DNA from 4 places in the Thalassolituus sp. UBA3500 genome. Region 3 is predicted to be linked to each of the others. Evidence: predicted binding sites of a transcription regulator. Region 3 holds the regulator's gene; each other region holds the start of a gene.
The links. The regulator sigma-54, encoded in region 3, starts transcription at its own class of promoters, with help from an activator protein. The targets are predictions, from matches to a motif close to TGGCACNNNNNTTGCTNT.

Region 1 (4,648 bases), on a different contig from region 3:
CCGTTGATCAGCAGGTCACCGTCTTCAAGACCGTTCACACCTGTGTAGTCTTCAGAAGCGCTGTTACCGCTAAAGAGCTCGCCACCAGTCGTTGGATCAGACAGAGTAACGTTTACGTCTTTGCCATCGTCAGAGTAGAACTTCAGTTCGCCCGACAGATTCAGAGCGTTTTCTCCAATATCTGTAGTACCGCCTTCAGCGACTGTAATGGTCTGGCCGCTGGCGTTCTCAGTTTCCAGGCTAACCGTGTTAGCGCTGTAGTTACGGATAGTCAGTGATACTTCGCCGCTGTCTGCGTCGTAAGTTGCTGATACATCCATATTGGCTGTAGAGAAGTCAGTACCGTTGATGTCATCAGCCAGACCTTGCAGCGTGAAGTTACCATCGCTGTCTGGAGTAGCCGTTACATCGATATCAGTACCACCCGCCGAGAAGCGCAGCTGCTCACCAGATTCAAGAGCCGAGTCTGTAATGGTCAGGTTAATCTCTTCGTAGGCGCTGACACCGCTCACACCGTTAATGGTGCTTGCCAGTTCTGCAACCGTTGAGCCTGCCTGCAGAGGCGCAGCAGGTGATGCATCAACACCGCCAACACTCACAGAAAGGTTCGTTTCAGCGGTAGTTGTCAGTACATCACCAGCAGAAGAACTATCCGTCACAGTACCCGCTGCACCCAGCAGTTCAGTACCAGCGTCAGTCAGAGTTACGTCAACCGCTTCACCAGTTGCAGACGTTGATGCGAAGGCCAGCTCACCAGTCAGAATGGTCCCATTTGCGCCTGTTGAGATCGTAGTACCGTCGATGGTTACTGCACCTGCAGTCGTACGATCGGCAGTCAGCTGGGTGGCAGTTTCGTTGCGGAATGTGAAGGTCACATCACCGCCAGTACCGTCCAGTTCAGCATTGAGGAAACCTGTTGCGCCCAGGTCCGCAGCAAAGTTACCAGCGTTCAGCTGATCAACCACGCTTTCCGCACGGAGAATCGCAGAAGTACCAGAAACGTTTACAGTCACGCCACCGATGTCAAACGAGTCACCCGCATCCAGACCCGAAAGCGTCATGGTGCCCTGCTCGTAGAAGTTAACATCGATACCCGCAGTCGTTGCCGCAGTCTCAGCAGCATCTGCATATGCAGCGATGTCCTGGTTACCCGCATTCGAGTAAGTAACCGCAGTTGTACCCTGAACAATCGTCAGAGATGCACCACTGTCGGTGATCTGTGCTGCAGTTGCCGTAGTCGTTACGGTAGTTGTCACAGAACCAGTGGTTTGCGAAATGAAGGTACCGCCGGAGTCAGCACGCTGCAGAGTGTTCGCCAGCGAACCGCCGCCCACAGTAGAGGCAGAGGTAGTGTCAGCCACTTTAGAAGACACAGAGACTGCTTCAGCTCGGTCGTATGTACCCGCAGTCAGACCCGCGTTTGCCAGGTCGCCACGGCCAGTGCCGTTACCACCAGATACTTCAATGGTTTTCTGGTCGCCGTCAGCAATCAGAGTGTAACCACCTTCGTAGGTGTTGCTGTATGTGGTACCAGACTGCAGCGTCGCACCGCCAGACAGACCGGTTGCCGCAGCAAAGGTATCCTGGTCAAGGCCAGTCAGTTCAGTGGTATCGAAGCTCAGAGTGATGTTCCGGCCGTCTTCAGCAACCAGGTTTACACCCGTCGAACCGTTTTCAGTATCAACCGCACGAACACCAGTCTGTTCAGCAACCGCGTTGATTGCCTGCGTGATCGCTGCACGGGATTGCGCCGTATCGGTCGTTGTAGAGAAAGAAATGTCTACGCCGTTCAAAGTGAAAGTACCGGAACCCGCGGTGCCGCTCATCTCACTACCACCAGCAACGTTTTCATTTACCTGAGCGGTAACGCCAGTTTCGTCGCTGTAACGGTTAATCGCTGCTGCTTTAGAAATCGCAGAAGCGACATTGTTAGAGACAGAAGAAGTGTCGTCTTCTGCACGGGAAGCGGCAATCGCAACACCGTTAAGAACCAGGTCGCCGTTTTCCAGAGCGTTGTCAGTACCACGCGCTGAAAGACCTGACTGAGAAGAAGAACCCAGCTTGTCAGCAGTCAGCTCACCGATAGAGATATCAACCGTCTGACCAGCGTTAGCGCCAACCTGGAAGGTTGCAGAGAAAGAACCGTCCAACAGTTTACGACCGTTGAAGTCAGTTTCTTCTGCAGTACGCGAAATCTCAGAAACCAGCTGATCAACCTCAGCCTGGAGAGCTTCACGGTCAACGTCAGAGTTAGTGGCGTTAGCAGACTGAACCGCCAGCTCACGAATACGCTGCAGAGATTCGTTAATAGAACCCAGTGCACCTTCAGCAGTCTGTGCCAGAGCAATACCGTCACCGGCGTTACGTACGGCTACATCCAGACCTTTGATCTGAGAAGTGAAACGGGTAGAAATCGCCAGACCAGCAGCGTCGTCTTTCGCGCTGTTGATTCGGAGACCAGAAGACAGGCGCTGCAAGGCCTGCTGGTTCGCCGACTGGGATTTGTCCAGGTTACGCTGAGCGTTCAGCGAGGCAATGTTGGTATTAATAATTTGAGGCATGGTGTTTCTCCTGTACCTACTTCTATTGGAACCGGCATCACCTTCGACGCTTTTCGGCTCCGCCTGACTTTGTCATAGGGTTTAACGGCGCCCCCGTAGAGTTCTTTAGAAGTTTTTTTCAACAAAGTGAGGGGCATATGCGACACCCTTTTGACACCCTCGCAACACCCCTGCTAACCCACTGATATATATAGAAAATTATTTTTGACACTCACCAAATCTGGCATTAAAAAAGTTTGTTACGAAATGTTTTTCTGTGCTCTTCCTGCAAGTCTGCTCCCCCCTTCAGGTGGCATGATCTCTGCTACTTTCTCTGTTCAATAAGGAGAAATGGCATGACACACCCACGAGCCGCCGGTGCTATGGCGCTGAAAGACAAAAATCTGGCGTACTTTAAGAAGAAGCACCCTGCTCTGTATCAAACTGCGTTGCAGGAAAGCTTCAGTAGACTGACGCTGAATATTGATGGCGATACAGGTAGCGTCGATCTTTGGCACGACAAACAAAGTTTGTATCAAGGTGATGCGCATGCCTTTGCAGATAGAGAAGTTGACGCATACAAAGACAACTTCGGCCCCGGACAATCAATAGCCACCATACTGCCACCCAGTCCGGGGGAGATTGGCTTTCATCGTTTCTTCTCTAAACGTATGCACGCTCTGACGGATCAGATCCCGGACGATGCAGACCTGACCCAGAATTACACCATTCCCGATTTCTATCCCATGATCGTATTCTTTGGCTGTGGCCTGGGTATCCATATCGAAAGAATGATCCGGGAAAACCGAATTCTTAACGTCATCATTTTCGAGCCAGATCCTGAGTACTTCTTCGCCAGCCTCTATGTCACTGACTGGGAAGATCTATTCCGCGAGTTTGAAAGGAAAGGCAATAAGATCGACATACTCGTCGCCAACGGCGGAGTCGCTCCACCGGAGGTGTCTTCTCCCGCACTCTGGAACCTACTGATCAACTACGGCCCGAGCTTCCCGCTGTGCGCTCTCTTTTATAATCACATAAGCAGTGCGCCCTATAACCCCATAGTCAAACGTATACAGGGGGATATGCACTTCTTCCTGAATCAGTGGGGCTACTATGACGATGAAATAAATCAGCTTAACAATGCTCTGCATAATATTGGCGCAGGCGTGCCACCTATGTCTTACGACCAGATAGATACCACTCTACCAGCGGTTATCGTCGGCGGTGGACCATCCTTTGATATGCGGGTTGAAGAAATTAAGCGCCATCGCAATAAGATGTTACTGATCTCGTGCGGAACATCGGTACACAGCATTATTGCTGCCGGACTCATGCCCGATATACACGTTGAAATTGAATCGCACATGTTGACGTACGATCATCTTTCAAAAATCGAGCATCCAGAATTCTTTGAAAATACGTTGCTGGTTGGCGCCCTACAGCTGCCTCCCCAGGTATTTAGCTTATTCAGACACGGTTACTACTTTCTGAAAGACTCAACGGCGCTGGGAAATATGTTCGGCAGCCAGGAAGAAATCGTACACAGAGCGACGCCAACCTGCACCAACACCGGCGTGGCCGTAGCAACTCACCTTCAACTTAAAAGCGTCTTCCTGTACGGCATGGACTTCGGCTTCCCGGAGAAGAATCAGCATCACTCGAAGAACAGCATCTACTTCAGCGATAAAATGAGTGACTCCATCAAAGAAGGGGTTAAACGTAATCTGGAGAAATTGGTCGAAACCGAATCAGTTCATGGCGACCCTATGTACACTTTTCCAATGTACAACACCTCAAGGATGAGTATTGAACAACTGACAAAGCACCGCACACTGCACCAGCAAACACAAAGCTACGCATGTTCAGAAGGCGCAAAGATCGCCAACACTGAATATCTTACACCGGATGCCGTAGATGACTTCTTCGCTACACGTGAAGACATCGCTTCAACCGAATTTCTGAAGGCACTCAAAGGTACACCCTTCACACAGAAGCAGATGCGCGAGAAAATCGACGAGCTCGGTGCTTTCCTGAAAGAAATCAGCCGCTCATTCAGTGTGTGCTTAAATTCTCTGAAATCGACCGAACCTGAAGACGTATTTCGT
Region 2 (4,648 bases), on a different contig from region 3:
CGCTTGGTAATCACGACAATGGTTGGCTGAGTGGTGATGGCCTGGATAACGACAAGGGCGAGTTTCAGGTGGATTATCACTATGCGGAAGACCGCATGAGTGAAAAGTGGAATATGCCAGCACGGTACTATTCGTTTACTGCACCGCTTGAATCAGAAGCGCCACTGGTGACTTTCTTCTCACTCGATTCTAATCCGCTGGCGGCTGTGTCTGATCTTGATCCTAAATACCGTCAGTTTAAATACTATCGGGTTCAGGAAGAGTGGATCGAAGCTGAAAAAGAATCTGCGACGACACCCTGGAAAATTGCGTTTTCCCATCACCCGTATATTTCAAATGGCCGTCACGGTAACGCAGGCTGGTACGATGGTGTTCCTGCTTTCGGATACGCTTTTTATGATTTCGTAGGCGACAATCTATGCGGTGATTTTGATCTGATGATCTCGGGGCATGATCATGATCTGCAGATACTTCCGCCGCTAGAACGCTGTGAGGGTATGACTCAGATCGTATCGGGGGCAGGTGCTAAACAACGCCCACTTGATGACGTGAATCGTAACCCGGCCGAATTTCAGCAGGGCGATGTATTAGGTTTTATGCATCTGCACATTGAAGGCAATCAACTGACGGTGCGTGTATATACCGTTGATGAAGTATCGGGAGAACATGCTCTGGCGCATAGCTATCAGATGACGCGCGACTGAAGAGTCTGATTAAAGCGATACCCGGTGTGTTTCAATAAAAAAGCCACTGACGTTCTGTCAGTGGCTTTTTTAATCTTCACTCAGCCTACGCACTCATCAGCGCCCCAGTAGTTGATTCAGGCAGTTCGCGTAAGGCTCATTACCTCGATATTTTTCACCGACTTCGCGCACGGCTTTACTAAGCAACAAGTCGGCATCTACCGGGCCAATTGCCTCGCAGCAACCGATGTAAGTGAAGTTAATCAGCTTACGTGCATCCATGATTTCGAGTGGGGTATGAACGGCAGAAACCGAAATGTCTGGCTGTTCAAACATAGCCACAGCCGCAGGCTGGAGTTTTTTCTTCTGAGCGGCGCTGAGCACATACGATTTAATCGTGCGAATCTGATCCGAGCGCAGGCGGCTGAACAACATATTAACCACTTCAGCGACCAAACTGTTTTGCGGTGCAGTCTCTGAGGTCTTTTGAGGCTGCGAAAGCCGGGAGGCTGCCTGCTGAGGCCGACTGAATTCTTCTTTGGTGAGCGGCTCAGAAGGCGTAAACGAAGTTTCTGCATCGTCTGCTGAATTCATCCAGTTGATGGGGTCAGGCTTCAGATCAGATTCGTTAGCAGCCATGACCATGCGCACCAGACGACTGAGAATCTCAAGGCGATTCTGCTGAATACCCGGAACATCCCGGCACGCGCCCAGGAACTGATTCAGTTCATAACGCGAGCGTTCAGAAAATTCCGCTTGCCATAGGATCATAACCTGGCGAAGTTCTTCGCCAGCAATATAGTCCGACAAAATCGTAAACACGATGCGACGTTTAATATCAGGGCTCATGCTTATGGCTCCTGACGGAATGTGATGTTTCGCTGGAACTCTGGATAACCGACTTCATTGTGCTCGGTACAATCGAGGCCCATCTGCTCGTGTTCCTTCGAAGAACGTAGGCCGATCATAAAGCGAATCAGCGTGAACACCAGCAGCGACAGCGGGAAGGCCCAGAGGAAGGCAGTGATGACACCAATGGCCTGAGTCGCAACACGCTGAGTATCGAACATGTCGCCAGCGAAAAAGAGCCCCGCGGCAATCGTGCCCCAGGCACCGGCGAAACCATGCACGGGAATTGCTGAAACAACATCGTCGAGTTTCCAACGAAGCATCAGGTCCTGACCCAGAGTTGCAATCACACCACTGACAGCGCCTGTGACGATGGCGAATGGCGGTTCCATCGTGGCACAGCCGGCGGTGATGCCTACAAGGCCTGCGAGGCTACCGTTAACGGTAGTGGTTAAAAGAATCGGGCGTTGTAACAGGGCCGACAGTAAAATTGCACCGCCCGCACCGGCCGCCGCCGAAAGGTGAGTGTTAAGAATGATGCCACCAATATTCTCTGAAGCTGACAACGCGCTGCCACCATTAAAGCCAAACCAGCCGAACCAAAGAATAAAGCCACCCAAAGCTACGAGAGATAAATTGTGGCCAGGAATATTTCGCGTGTTGCCTGAATTATCAAAGCGACCAGTACGTGCGCCTACGGCGATGACCCCAGCAAGTGCACACCATGCGCCCAAAGAGTGCACAACGGTAGAGCCAGCAAAATCAATAAAGCCCAGTTCGGCAAGCCAGCCCTGACCGCCGTAACTTCCGCCCCAGGCCCAACTGCCAAACACAGGATAAATAAAGGTGACGATGGCCGCCGCAGATAATAAATAGGCGGTATAGCGAGTGCGTTCGGCCATGGCACCACTGCAGATAGTGACAGCGGTCGCAGCGAACATGGTCTGGAATAACAAGAAAGTAAAGTCCCAGTTACTGCCTTCAGATAAGCCGAATGCCGTGGTGCCAAAGAAGCCCGTTGGGTTGTTGCCAAACATAATACCGAAGCCAATGGCCCAGAATAATAGACTACCGATACAGACATCGATGTAGTTTTTCATCATCACGTTAATGGCATTTTTTGCGCGAGACATGCCACTTTCAAGCAAGGCAAAACCGGCCTGCATAAAAAAGACAAGTGTGGCAGAAAACAGAATCCAGACGATATCCATGCTGGTTGTTCCGGTATCGGCGTGAGCGATTCCGGGGATCAGAGTAAGCGACAGGAGTATCGCTGGGAGAATGTACATATAGCTAAGCCTATGTTTCTTATAAAGTTTCTCCTGCTTGATTGGCAAGTGTCATGCCATCTATTTATAACTTTGTAATTAAGGGCGGGTTATCTGTCGCGATGCAGCTGCGGCGGGCCTTGAACAGCTTGTGAAAAATATACCGGAATGAATAAAAACAACTGGGCTAACCATGATGGTGCGAGTATGGTCGGTTTTGGGGCGCACTGTCGCACCAAAGAAAAGCGTGATGACTGGGTTTAGGGCAAGGAAAGTTACTCCCCCCGTAAAGCCTCAATAGGGCTCAGCCGTGATGATTTATAGGCGGGCCAAATGCCGGAAATAAGGCCAGTGATCGTCGCTACTGCAATGGCCAGTCCCAGTGTTGAAAACTGAATCTGAACCGGAAATGCAGGTGCTAAAACGCTCAGAAGGGCAACTACAACGGCAGTAATAACGATGCCGATAAAGGCGCCGAATAATGAAAGCATGACTGCTTCGCCTAAAAACAGGCTGAGTAGCTGACGGCGTGGGCAACCAATCGCACGCAGCAAACCGATCTCGGCTGTGCGTTCCGTCAGGTTGGTGGTCATAATGGTAAAAATACCAACGCCACCAACCAACAAAGAAATACCACCCAGTGCGGCAACGCCCATGGTCAGGATACTGAGAATGCGATTCATGCTGCTGAGCATTTCGTCCTGGCTGGTGAGGGTGAAATCTTCCTGGCCGTGGCGTTTCATCATCACGCTTTTAATGCGCTCCTGCATTTGCGCAGAGGTCGTGCCTTCTGAGAACACCACATCGACTTCCATTAAACCTTCGCGGTTAAACAGGGTAAGGGCGCGGTCGGCAGGAATATACGCCATATCGTCGAGATCAAACCCAAGAGTTGAGCCTTTCGGTTGCATTACACCAATCACACGATAGCGTTGGCCGCCAATCCGGATAAATTTTCCGAGAGGGTTTTCACTGCGGAATAACTCCCGATATAACGTATCGCCAATGACCGCGACCGCAGGGCTATTACCGTCGGCGTTCGGTAAAAACTTCCCCATTGCCAGTGGGAAGTCCCAGGCCTGATTAAAGTCAGAGGTTGTACCGAGAATTTCAGTGCTGCGAACACGTTCACCGTAGCGCACTGGCCCTGAGCCCTGAACATTCGATACGACCCATTCGCTACCGGTAATTCTTGATAAGGCTTCGGCATCGTCGAGCGTTAATAACCGGACTGAGCTTATTAATCCTCCGGCCAGTCCTGCGGTCTCACTGTGACCTGGGGTAATTGCAATAATGCGTGTGCCAAATTGCGAAAAACTGTCGAGCACGTACTGGCGTACACCGTGGCCAAGTGTCGTCAGAAGGGTCACTGCGGCAATACCAATTGCAATGCCCAGTGCGGTTAAGACGCTCTTACCCGGTTGGCTGGTAACGGGTGAGGTTGCAAGGCGTAGCCAATCGTCAGGTCTGATCATAAGGCACGCCTCCTATTTTCCGGCCTGAGCCTGAAGCGCCAATACTGGCGGTAATTTTGCGGCTTTCTGGGCCGGTATCCATGAGAACAGAACACCGGCGACCGCAGAAATACCAATCGCCGATGCACTCGCCCAGACAGGGGTGGCAAAAGGTACTTCAGGAAATTTTACTCGAAGCCCTAATAGAATCACCTCCGCGATCAGCATACCGAGCACCGCGCCGCTGGTGGCGAGTAAGGTGGCTTCGGTAATAAACAATAAGCGGACCTCTTTTGATGACGCCCCTAGTGCTTTTAATAAGCCAATTTCAGCGCGGCGCTGAGCTACGCCGATGAGTGTCATATTCATGATTAACACACCAGCGACTAACAGG
Region 3 (4,648 bases):
CGATGACGCACCTGGACGTTCGGGTATTTCATTCGGTATTCGGTGGCGAGTTGCTCAGCCAGATAAACGGATCTGTGCTGACCGCCGGTGCAACCAATGGCGATCGTCATATAGCTGCGGTTAGCTTCGATCAGACGGTCAGTCCATTGCCCCAGAAAATCGCTGATCGATTTTCGCATTTCACCGACGACGTCATAGCTGTTCAGGAATAATTGTACTTCGCTGTCGAGGCCTGTGAGCTTGCGCAGGTCTTCACTCCAGTACGGATTGGGCAGATGGCGCACATCGAACACGTAGTCTGCGTCGGTGGGGATACCATGCTTAAATCCGAACGATTCAAATAATATCGACATTTCACCGTTGGGGCGGTCTGCAACCCGCAGGCGAATCATGCTGCGCAACTCGTGAACTGACATGTGCGTTGTATCTAATGTCAGATCCGCCATGTTGGCGAGCGGATCAAGGAGGTCTTTCTCCTGATCGATGGCTTCTGCCAGTGACAGCTCGTGGGTTGTCAGCGGGTGCTTGCGTCGTGTCGCACTGAATCGCTGTAGCAGAACTTTTTCAGAGGCGTCGAGATAAACCACATCAAGCTGATAGTGATCATTAGGCAGGTCGAGCAGTAGCTTCTCTATCGGCTCTTCTGTGGCCGAGAGATTGCGAGCATCAATACTGACCGCAACCCGGGTCAGCTTGTCATTGGCGTCAGCCTGACTGGCAAGGGCAGGCAGTAGCCCGATGGGCAGGTTGTCGATGCAATAGAATCCAAGATCTTCGAGCACGTGCAGCGCACTCGACTTCCCCGATCCTGATCTTCCGCTGATGACTACCAGGCGCATATTCGACTCCGTGATTACTACCGCTCTGCGATCGCTCGCTGGAAAAGACGTTTGGCGTCTGGCGCGTTGCGCAAAGCTTCGCGATATTCCGCCTGATTAAAGTTACTGGCGAGTGTCGCCAGTATCTGAAGGTGTTCGTCGGTTGCTTCCTCGGGGACTAACAAAGCAAATACGAGGTCGACCGGATTACCATCGATAGAATCATAGTCTATCGGGGTATTTAATCTCAGAAGAACGCCCAGCGCTTTCTGGCACTGCAACAACCGGCAGTGCGGGATGGCAATACCTTCTCCTATCCCTGTGCTTCCCATGCGCTCGCGTGCTAACAGGCGTTCGTAGATATCGTCTGCGGAGGCATCGCCGATTTCTTCAGCAACCAGAGATGAAAGTTGTTCTAACAGTTTTTTCTTACTGGAAACGGTCACGTCAATGACGGACCGTTCCGGTGTGAGGATATCCTCAATACTCAAAGACATGCTTCAGCCTTGACCGTGTTGGCGCGCGACCTGCTTCTCTTTGTGCTTAAGAACCTGACGGTCCAGTTTGTCGACCATCTGATCAATGGCGGTGTACATGTCTTCGTTTTCTGCTTTCGCGTGCAGGTCGTGACCTGTGATGTGTATCGTCCCTTCGGCCGTCTGGCGATCTTTAACGACGGTCAACGTGATCTGACCTGTGGTGATGCTGTCGCTATGGCGCGTAAGCTTCGACATTTTATCTTCAACGTGCGCCTGCATCGCTTCCGTTACTTCTACATGATGACCACTGATATTGATTTGCATGCCAAGTCTCCTGTGTCGCTGGCGGTAGGTGAATCAGAATCTGTTCACATTGATATAACAGACTCTAAATCAACTGCTTACGTTCATTCGATGGTGGTATCAGCATAGCCTCGCGGTATTTCGCTACCGTGCGCCGTGCCACTTTGATGCCCTTTTCACCGAGCATCGTTGCTATCTTGTTGTCACTGAGTGGCTTACGCGTGTTTTCGTCCGCGATCAGTTTCTTGATCATCGCCCGGATAGCCGTCGATGAACACTCTCCGCCGCTGTCGGTGCTGACGTGGCTGGAGAAAAAGTATTTAAGCTCAAAAATCCCACGTGGGGTATGCATGTATTTCTGGGTGGTTACCCGAGAGATCGTCGACTCATGCATACCTACGGCTTCGGCGATGTCATGGAGCACAAGTGGCTTCATGCCTTCATCACCTTCTTCAAAGAAGTCTATCTGGAATTCAACAATTTTGGTTGCGACTTTGAGCAGAGTGTCATTGCGACTTTGCAGACTTTTAATAAACCAGCGTGCTTCCTGCAGGTGATCTTTGAGGAAGGTATTGTCAGCACTGCTGTCTGAGCGGCGAATCAGTGATGCGTAGTCGGCATTCACCCGCAGCTTGGGCGCAATCTCTGGATTCAGCTCAACACGCCACTCGTCTCTGATCTGGCGGACGATGACGTCTGGAATAACGTACTCGGATTCTTCTGAGGCAATGCCTGCACCCGGCTTCGGGTTAAGCTCTTTGATCAGTCGCATGACTGACTTGAGGTCATCTTCCTTCAATTTTGTGCGGCGCATCAGTGACTGATAGTCGCGACTACCGAGCAGGTCAATGTGATCACGTATGATCAGCTGCGCTTCGGTGAGCCAGGGGGTGCCCTGAGGCAGTTGATGCAGTTGCAGAAGCAGGCATTCGCGCAGGTCGCGGCAGAAAACACCCGCCGGATCAAACTGCTGAAGGCGATGCAGAACCGCCATAACTTCTTCTTCTTCGATTTCCAGCGATGGGTCCATCGCTTCAATGACGTCTTCAACGGTGGTGTGCAGATACCCATCGTCGTCTACGCCATCGATCAGCATGGTAGCGACTTCGCGGTCAGCGTCTGACATGGGCGTCAGGTTGAGCTGCCAGAGCAGGTGGTCCTGCAGGTTGTCGCTGGTTGCATAGCGCGAGTCGTAGTCGAAGTCTTCGTCAGCGGGGCCGGAGCTGGAGGCAACGCCAGCACTCACCTGATAGGTATCTTCCCACTGGCTGTCTACCGGGAGGTCATCAGGCAGTTTTTCGCTCGACCATTGCTCGTCGAGAGACTCCTGTCCACTCTGGTCGTCGTAGGAGTTATCTTCGTATGAGTTGTCGTAATCCTGATTGTCAGAGGAGGCTTCTCGGCTGTCTCTGTCGTTGTTGTCTGAATCAGAATTGCGGGAATCGTTATCGGACTCGTTGCCGGAGTCGTTGCCGGAGTCGCTGTTGTCATCAAACTCTTCGCTTTCCAGCATCGGGTTAGAATCCAGCGCTTCCTGAATTTCCTGTTGCAGGTCCAGTGTGGATAACTGGAGGAGGCGGATGGCCTGTTGCAGCTGGGGCGTCATCGTCAGCTGCTGGCCCATCTTAATCTGAAGGGATGTCTTCATATAACTCGGTATTTACGACCTGAAAATCGAACCATCTTTTTGTTTGATGTACTTAGCATTATAGGCAAAGTCCTTGTGTATGGAACCTATTTTGCTTACCAGAGTAAATAGATAACTCTACAGTACGTGACATCGGTCTGAGTTTCAAAGACGGAAGTCGTCGCCGAGGTAGACTTCGCGTACCTGTTCGTTCGCCAGCACATCTTCAGCGGTGCCTTCGGCGATGATATGCCCGCCTCCAACGATAAAGGCTTTCTCGCAAATTGCGAGGGTTTCACGCACGTTGTGGTCAGTAATGAGAACGCCGATGCCCCGGGCTTTTAGCTGTCGGATGATATCCATAATGTCAGACACTGAGATCGGGTCGACCCCGGCGAATGGCTCGTCGAGCAGAATGAATGAGGGCTCGGCAGCCAGTGCCCGAGCTATCTCGACGCGGCGGCGTTCACCGCCGGACAGTGCCATACCCGCGCTGTCGCGAATGTGCTGAATATGGAACTCGTTCAGCAGCTGCTCCAGTTGCTCATTGCGCTGCTGTCGATTCAGGTCGTTGCGGGTCTCAAGGATTGCCATGATGTTGTCGGCAACGCTGAGTTTGCGGAAAATAGAGGCTTCCTGTGGCAGATAGCCTATGCCCTTGCGGGCGCGGCCATGCATCGGCAGGTGGCTGATGTCTTCATCATCGATCATGATGCGTCCACGATCAGCCTGCACCAGATTAACGATCATGTAAAAACAGGTTGTTTTACCTGCGCCATTGGGGCCCAGCAAACCAACGATCTGACCGCTTTCTACGCGGATAGACACATCTTTAACGACTTCACGGCCGCCGTAACTTTTGGCCAGATGTTCTGCCTTCAGTGTTTTCATTCTGTCGCTGCTTCCGGAGATTCTGTCGAGTCAGGTTCTGAGTCAGATTCAGGTTTGGGCGGCTGGATAACGACTTTGATCCGGCCGGAGTCTTCGTCGGTACTGTCGGTCGACGACTCGGCGATGTTGCCATCTGCACGTACGGTCTCTGTTGCCATATCATAGGTGATGCGTTCACCACTGAAGATGTTGCCTTCCTGTTCCAGTTCGGCATCGCCAGTGATAATGATGCGGCGCTCGCTGGTGTAATAATCGATGCGATTGCCCAGTGCGGTGGTCAGTGGTTTGCCGACTTCGATCTGCTGTTGATAGCGGGCACGATCGCCTTCTGCTACGGCTTTTTCAAGAGTGTCACCGTTACGCAGAATCATCAGACGGTCGGCTTCGATTTTCAGAGTGCCCTGAGTGAGGACAACGTTTCCTTCGTAGACGACGGTACCCGCGCGTCGGTCGATTTCTGCAGAGTCTGACAGAATCGTCATTTCTTTCTGCCAGTCATCCGGCAGTGCGACAGCGTAGCTAGCAATCAC
Region 4 (4,648 bases), on a different contig from region 3:
GATATCAGCCTGACTGATGACTCTCATTGCTTTGATCGTCAGTAATTCAGGGTCACCAGGACCGCCGCCGACGAGCCATACTTTACCGGGTTGTTTCTGTGTATTTTTCATTGTCTTACTCCACAGCCTCTGCGGGCTGGTATTTCGCAATAAGAGATTTCAGCTCTGGGATACAGGAGCCGCAGTTAGTACCGCATTTCAGTTCGGCACCTAACTCATCAGCACCGGTGCAGCCGCCCGCTATCGCTTTTTGAATGGTGTTTTCACCCACCTGGAAACAAGAGCACACGATGGCGCCTTTATCTTCTACTTTGCCAAGCGGGCGTCCGGCCAGAATGGCCCGGCGGTCGTGGATGGAAAGCTCTTCCTGTCCAAAAATATCGATTAGCCACTGTCGGCCACTGAAGTCGTAGTCTTTGTGAATAAATAAAACCGCCTTGAGTTGGTCTCTTTCAATCAGGCACAGGCGATAGTGCAGGTTGGTCGGGTCGCTGAACATGACCCAATGATCGGATTCAAATTGGTTCCTGACCGAACGGATAAATTCGACCGGATCGTTCTGCCCACTGATTTCATACATGTGACCCGTGTCAGTGACGTTATAGACCCAGTAGTCTGTATCGAGGTGACCAAGGTCTTTGCTGGTCAGGAGAAATCCTTCCCACTCGGTTGAAAATACCGCTGCGTTAACATCCGTCATTTTCAGAGCGGGTTGTCCGGATACCGGGTCATTATCTTTGTTGATCAGTGCTCCCATCCGGGCCTTACTGGCATAGCGATTTGTCCAGTGCATGGGTACAAAAATCTCTCCCTTGCGCTGAGCGAGATCGCTGCGAACCTGAGCGCGTACGATAATCTCGCCACGCTCGCTCCATAATCTGACCAGTTTTTTATCTCTTACTCCTAAGCGCATCGCATCTTCAGGATGAAAATCCGCGTAAGGTTCTGCGATGTGTCGGGCAAGTACAGGCGCTTTTGCGGTTCTGGTCATTGTATGCCAGTGATCCCTTACCCGACCTGTATTCATAGTCAGTCCGGTCGCCGATGACGTTGGTGATTTCGCAACGACAGGAATGAATTTCGCTTTGCCCGATCTGGTATAGAAATATCCATCGTCATAAAAACGCGGACGACCGGCAGGGAAGGCGTCGTTGACCGGCCATTGCACAGGAGCCAGTGCATCGTATTGTTCACGGCTCATGTTGGTCAGGCCACTGAGGTCAAAGTCGCGTGTGCCATTATTTTCAAACGCTGACAGGCGTGCGTGTTCGTCAAAAATTTCAGCCGGATGTTCATAAGGGAATGCTTCTTCGTATCCCAGGCGGCGGGCGACTTGAGTAATTATCCACCAATCCGGGCGCGCTTCACCCGGAGGGGGCAAGAAGCCTCGTTGACGAGATATACGGCGCTCGGAATTTGTGACAGTACCGTTTTTCTCTCCCCAGCTCGCTGCGGGCAAGAGCACATGAGCAGCGGCGGTGGTATCAGTATTAGCCATGCAATCAGATACCACGACAAGTTCGCAGTGCTTCATGGCTTCTTTAACATCGTCAGCATCTGGCATGCTGACCAGTGGGGTCGTGGACATAATCCAGAGGAATTTAATCTTTCCATTTTTTACTTCGTTGAACAGATCGACTGCCTTCAGTCCCGGTTTTTCTGCAATGTGTGGTGATTGCCAGAAGCGCCGCACACGATCCCGGTCGGCCGGCGAGAAATCCATATGGGCGGCCAGCTGATTTGCCAGCCCACCAACTTCTCGCCCGCCCATCGCATTGGGTTGCCCCGTAATTGAAAACGGACAGGCACCAGGCTTGCCTATCCGACCGGTTGCAAGATGCAGGTTGATAATACTGTTTGCTTTGTCAGTGCCATCAATACTCTGATTAACGCCCTGAGAGTAAAAGGTCACTGTCTTTGGTGTGTCGCGGAACCAGGCGAAGAAGGTTTCGAGGTCCTGCTGATTTACGTCGGTAATAGCCGCGAGGTCGCTAAAGTCCTGCGCCGCCTTCGATGCCGCCACAAGTGCCTCGCCAATGTTTTCTGAACACTGTTCAATAAAGTGTGTGTCCAAAGCATTTTGCTGGTGAAGGTAGGTCAGCAGAGCATTAAATAGAGTGGTGTCACTGCCTGGCTTTATCGGAAGGTGTAAGTCTGCAATATCGCAGGTCGCTGTTTTTCGTGGATCGACCACAACAACCTTCATACCCGGGCGGGCTTTCTTCGCCGCAGCCATCCGCTGGAACAGGATCGGATGAGCCCAGGCAGCATTACTGCCAGTGATGACCAGAAGGTCTGCCTGCTCGAGATCTTCGTAACACCCCGGAACGGTATCACTGCCGATAGAGCGTTTATAAGAGGCTACGGCCGACGCCATACACAGACGCGAATTGGTATCCATATTCGCACTGCCTATAAAGCCCTTCATCAACTTGTTGGCGACGTAATAATCTTCTGTGAGAAGCTGGCCTGACCCGTAGAACGCAACCGCTTCCGGACCATGGGTAGAGACTACCTGGCGGATCTTATCGGCGACCAGGTTCAGTGCGGTATCCCAATCAGCTGCCTGGCCATTCATTGTCGGGTGTAGCAAACGGTCGGTTTGATCCAGAGTATCGTGCAGCGCAGATCCCTTAACGCACAGACGCCCGAAATTTGCTGGGTGCGACTTCATTCCAGCGACAGGCGCAATATCCTTCTCGTCGACAGAAATATCCACACCACATCCTACTCCGCAGTATGGACATGTTGTCTGAACCTGTAGCTTTTTATGACTCATAGGGCTATCCACATAGTTGGCTTGCTACTCTCAAGCCTTTTCGTGAGCAAAAAAAAACGCCCGCGGAGTTACCCGCGAGCGCCAATGCTCATAAACACAACACAAAACGACGACACCAACGTTGGTGTCTGGACCGCTGAATCTGGCTCCCTGCCAATGCACAAGGTCTTAGTAATGACTAAACAAAAAGAGTGCCAACTCTGAGATGCTAGTCATTTATTCATACTCAGACCCGCCTCAACGCCCGTGGCAACTGAGCCTGGTGATATGTGAGCAGAATCGGCCGGCCCGTTTTCAGAAGTTGATTCGGTAAGTCACTGGTGACCTTGTATCTTATTTGCCTTTTTGGGGTGCAATAAGACTGTAATGAGCACTCTTCTGGTGCGAAAAGTGGAGTCTGATCACTTTTTCTCTGTGGTTCTGATACTCCCAGCCCACCGACAGGCAGGCTGAAAACCAGACGCGACGGCCTGCCATTGCATCTGGCGGTTCTGGATACCGCTTTGGCACTCATATTGCTAAAGCCTATTCGATACTGTTTGCTGCAACGGCGTAGCGGGTAAGTAGAGCAACGATGCACTTATTTAAGGAGACAAGAAGAATGTCTGAATAAGAGAGAGTCATCGCCATGAGTAAGAAGCGCATCATAGTTGTTGGTAACGGTATGGTTGGCCACAACTTCCTCGCCACTATGGCCGAATCTGAGAAAGCCTCAGAATTCGAATTAATCACCTTTTCCGAAGAACCTCGCCTTGCGTACGACCGCGTACAGCTGAGCAAATACTTTTCAGGGGCGACCGCCGCTGACCTGGCACTCACCACAGAATCTGAATACGACGATTCCGGTATTACCTATTTAAAGAATGAGAAAGTTGTCGAAATTGACGCCGACAACAAAACCATTACGACCTCAACCGGGCGTATAGAAGGATACGACAAACTGGTGCTGGCAACGGGTTCCTATCCATTTGTTCCACCGATTCCGGGTAAGGATCAGGATCACTGCCTTGTTTATCGTACGATTGAAGATCTTGAAGCAATTTCTGCGTCCGCTGAAGTATCCAAAACGGGTGTTGTTGTTGGTGGCGGTCTGCTTGGCCTCGAGGCAGCAAATGCACTTAAAGAAGCCGGCCTTGATACCCACGTTGTTGAATTCGCTCCGCGCTTAATGGCCGTGCAGCTCGATGAAGGCGGCGGTAATCTGCTGCGACATAAAATCGAATCTCTGGGTGTGTCAGTACACACTGAAAAAAACACCAAAGAAATTGTCGCTGGCGAAGAATGCCGCTATCGCATGAACTTTGCCGACGGCTCACACCTTGAAACAGATATGATTCTGTTCTCTGCAGGTATTCGCCCTCAGGATGAACTTGCGCGACAGTTCGGCATCGACGTCGGCGAACGCGGCGGTATTGTCATTAACGATTATTGTCAGACCTCAGAAGAAGACATCTATGCAATTGGCGAATGTGCGCTCTGGGACAGTAAAATTTTCGGTCTGGTCGCACCGGGCTACCAGATGGCAAAAGTCACAGCGGCTCACATCACAGACACCCTGGTAAATCTGAAAACCCCGGAACTTGCTTTTAAGGGTGCTGATATGAGCACCAAGCTTAAGCTGCTGGGCGTGGATGTCGCATCGATAGGTGATGCGCATGGCCATACGGCGGGTTCTCAGTCGTTTGTATTCAGTGACGACATCGAAGAAGTCTACAAGCGACTTATTGTTTCTGCCGACGGTAAAAAACTGCTTGGCGCCGTGCTGGTGGGTGAAACTGAATCCTACGGTACTTTGCTGCAACTCATGCTTAACGATATGGATATCCCGGGTAATCCAGCTGCACTTATTCTGCCAGCACTGGGTGACGA

Region 1: B2R29_RS03370 (motility associated factor glycosyltransferase family protein) is a predicted target of sigma-54. The motif match lies at 2,852-2,869, and genes of this name have one in related genera.
Region 2: B2R29_RS09390 (ammonium transporter) is a predicted target of sigma-54. The motif match lies at 2,863-2,880, and genes of this name have one in related genera.
Region 4: B2R29_RS10355 (nitrate reductase) is a predicted target of sigma-54. The motif match lies at 2,959-2,976, and genes of this name have one in related genera.

The regions. Positions count from the first base shown of each region.
Region 1 covers NZ_DFQB01000013.1:2,283-6,930, reverse strand. The annotation lists gene B2R29_RS03375 (flagellin) at 1-2,561, opposite strand, end outside; gene B2R29_RS03370 (motility associated factor glycosyltransferase family protein) at 2,897-4,648, shown strand, end outside.
Region 2 covers NZ_DFQB01000036.1:5,812-10,459, reverse strand. The annotation lists gene B2R29_RS09400 (metallophosphoesterase) at 1-704, shown strand, start outside; gene B2R29_RS09395 (hypothetical protein) at 801-1,532, opposite strand; gene B2R29_RS09390 (ammonium transporter) at 1,535-2,821, opposite strand; gene B2R29_RS09385 (ABC transporter permease) at 3,076-4,275, opposite strand; gene B2R29_RS09380 (ABC transporter permease) at 4,288-4,648, opposite strand, start outside.
Region 3 covers NZ_DFQB01000059.1:19,981-24,628, forward strand. The annotation lists gene rapZ (RNase adapter RapZ) at 1-839, opposite strand, end outside; gene ptsN (PTS IIA-like nitrogen regulatory protein PtsN) at 857-1,315, opposite strand; gene hpf (ribosome hibernation-promoting factor, HPF/YfiA family) at 1,319-1,621, opposite strand; gene B2R29_RS14530 (RNA polymerase factor sigma-54) at 1,686-3,248, opposite strand; gene lptB (LPS export ABC transporter ATP-binding protein) at 3,393-4,118, opposite strand; gene lptA (lipopolysaccharide transport periplasmic protein LptA) at 4,115-4,648, opposite strand, start outside.
Region 4 covers NZ_DFQB01000042.1:21,964-26,611, reverse strand. The annotation lists gene cobA (uroporphyrinogen-III C-methyltransferase) at 1-111, opposite strand, end outside; gene B2R29_RS10355 (nitrate reductase) at 116-2,779, opposite strand; gene nirB (nitrite reductase large subunit NirB) at 3,408-4,648, shown strand, end outside.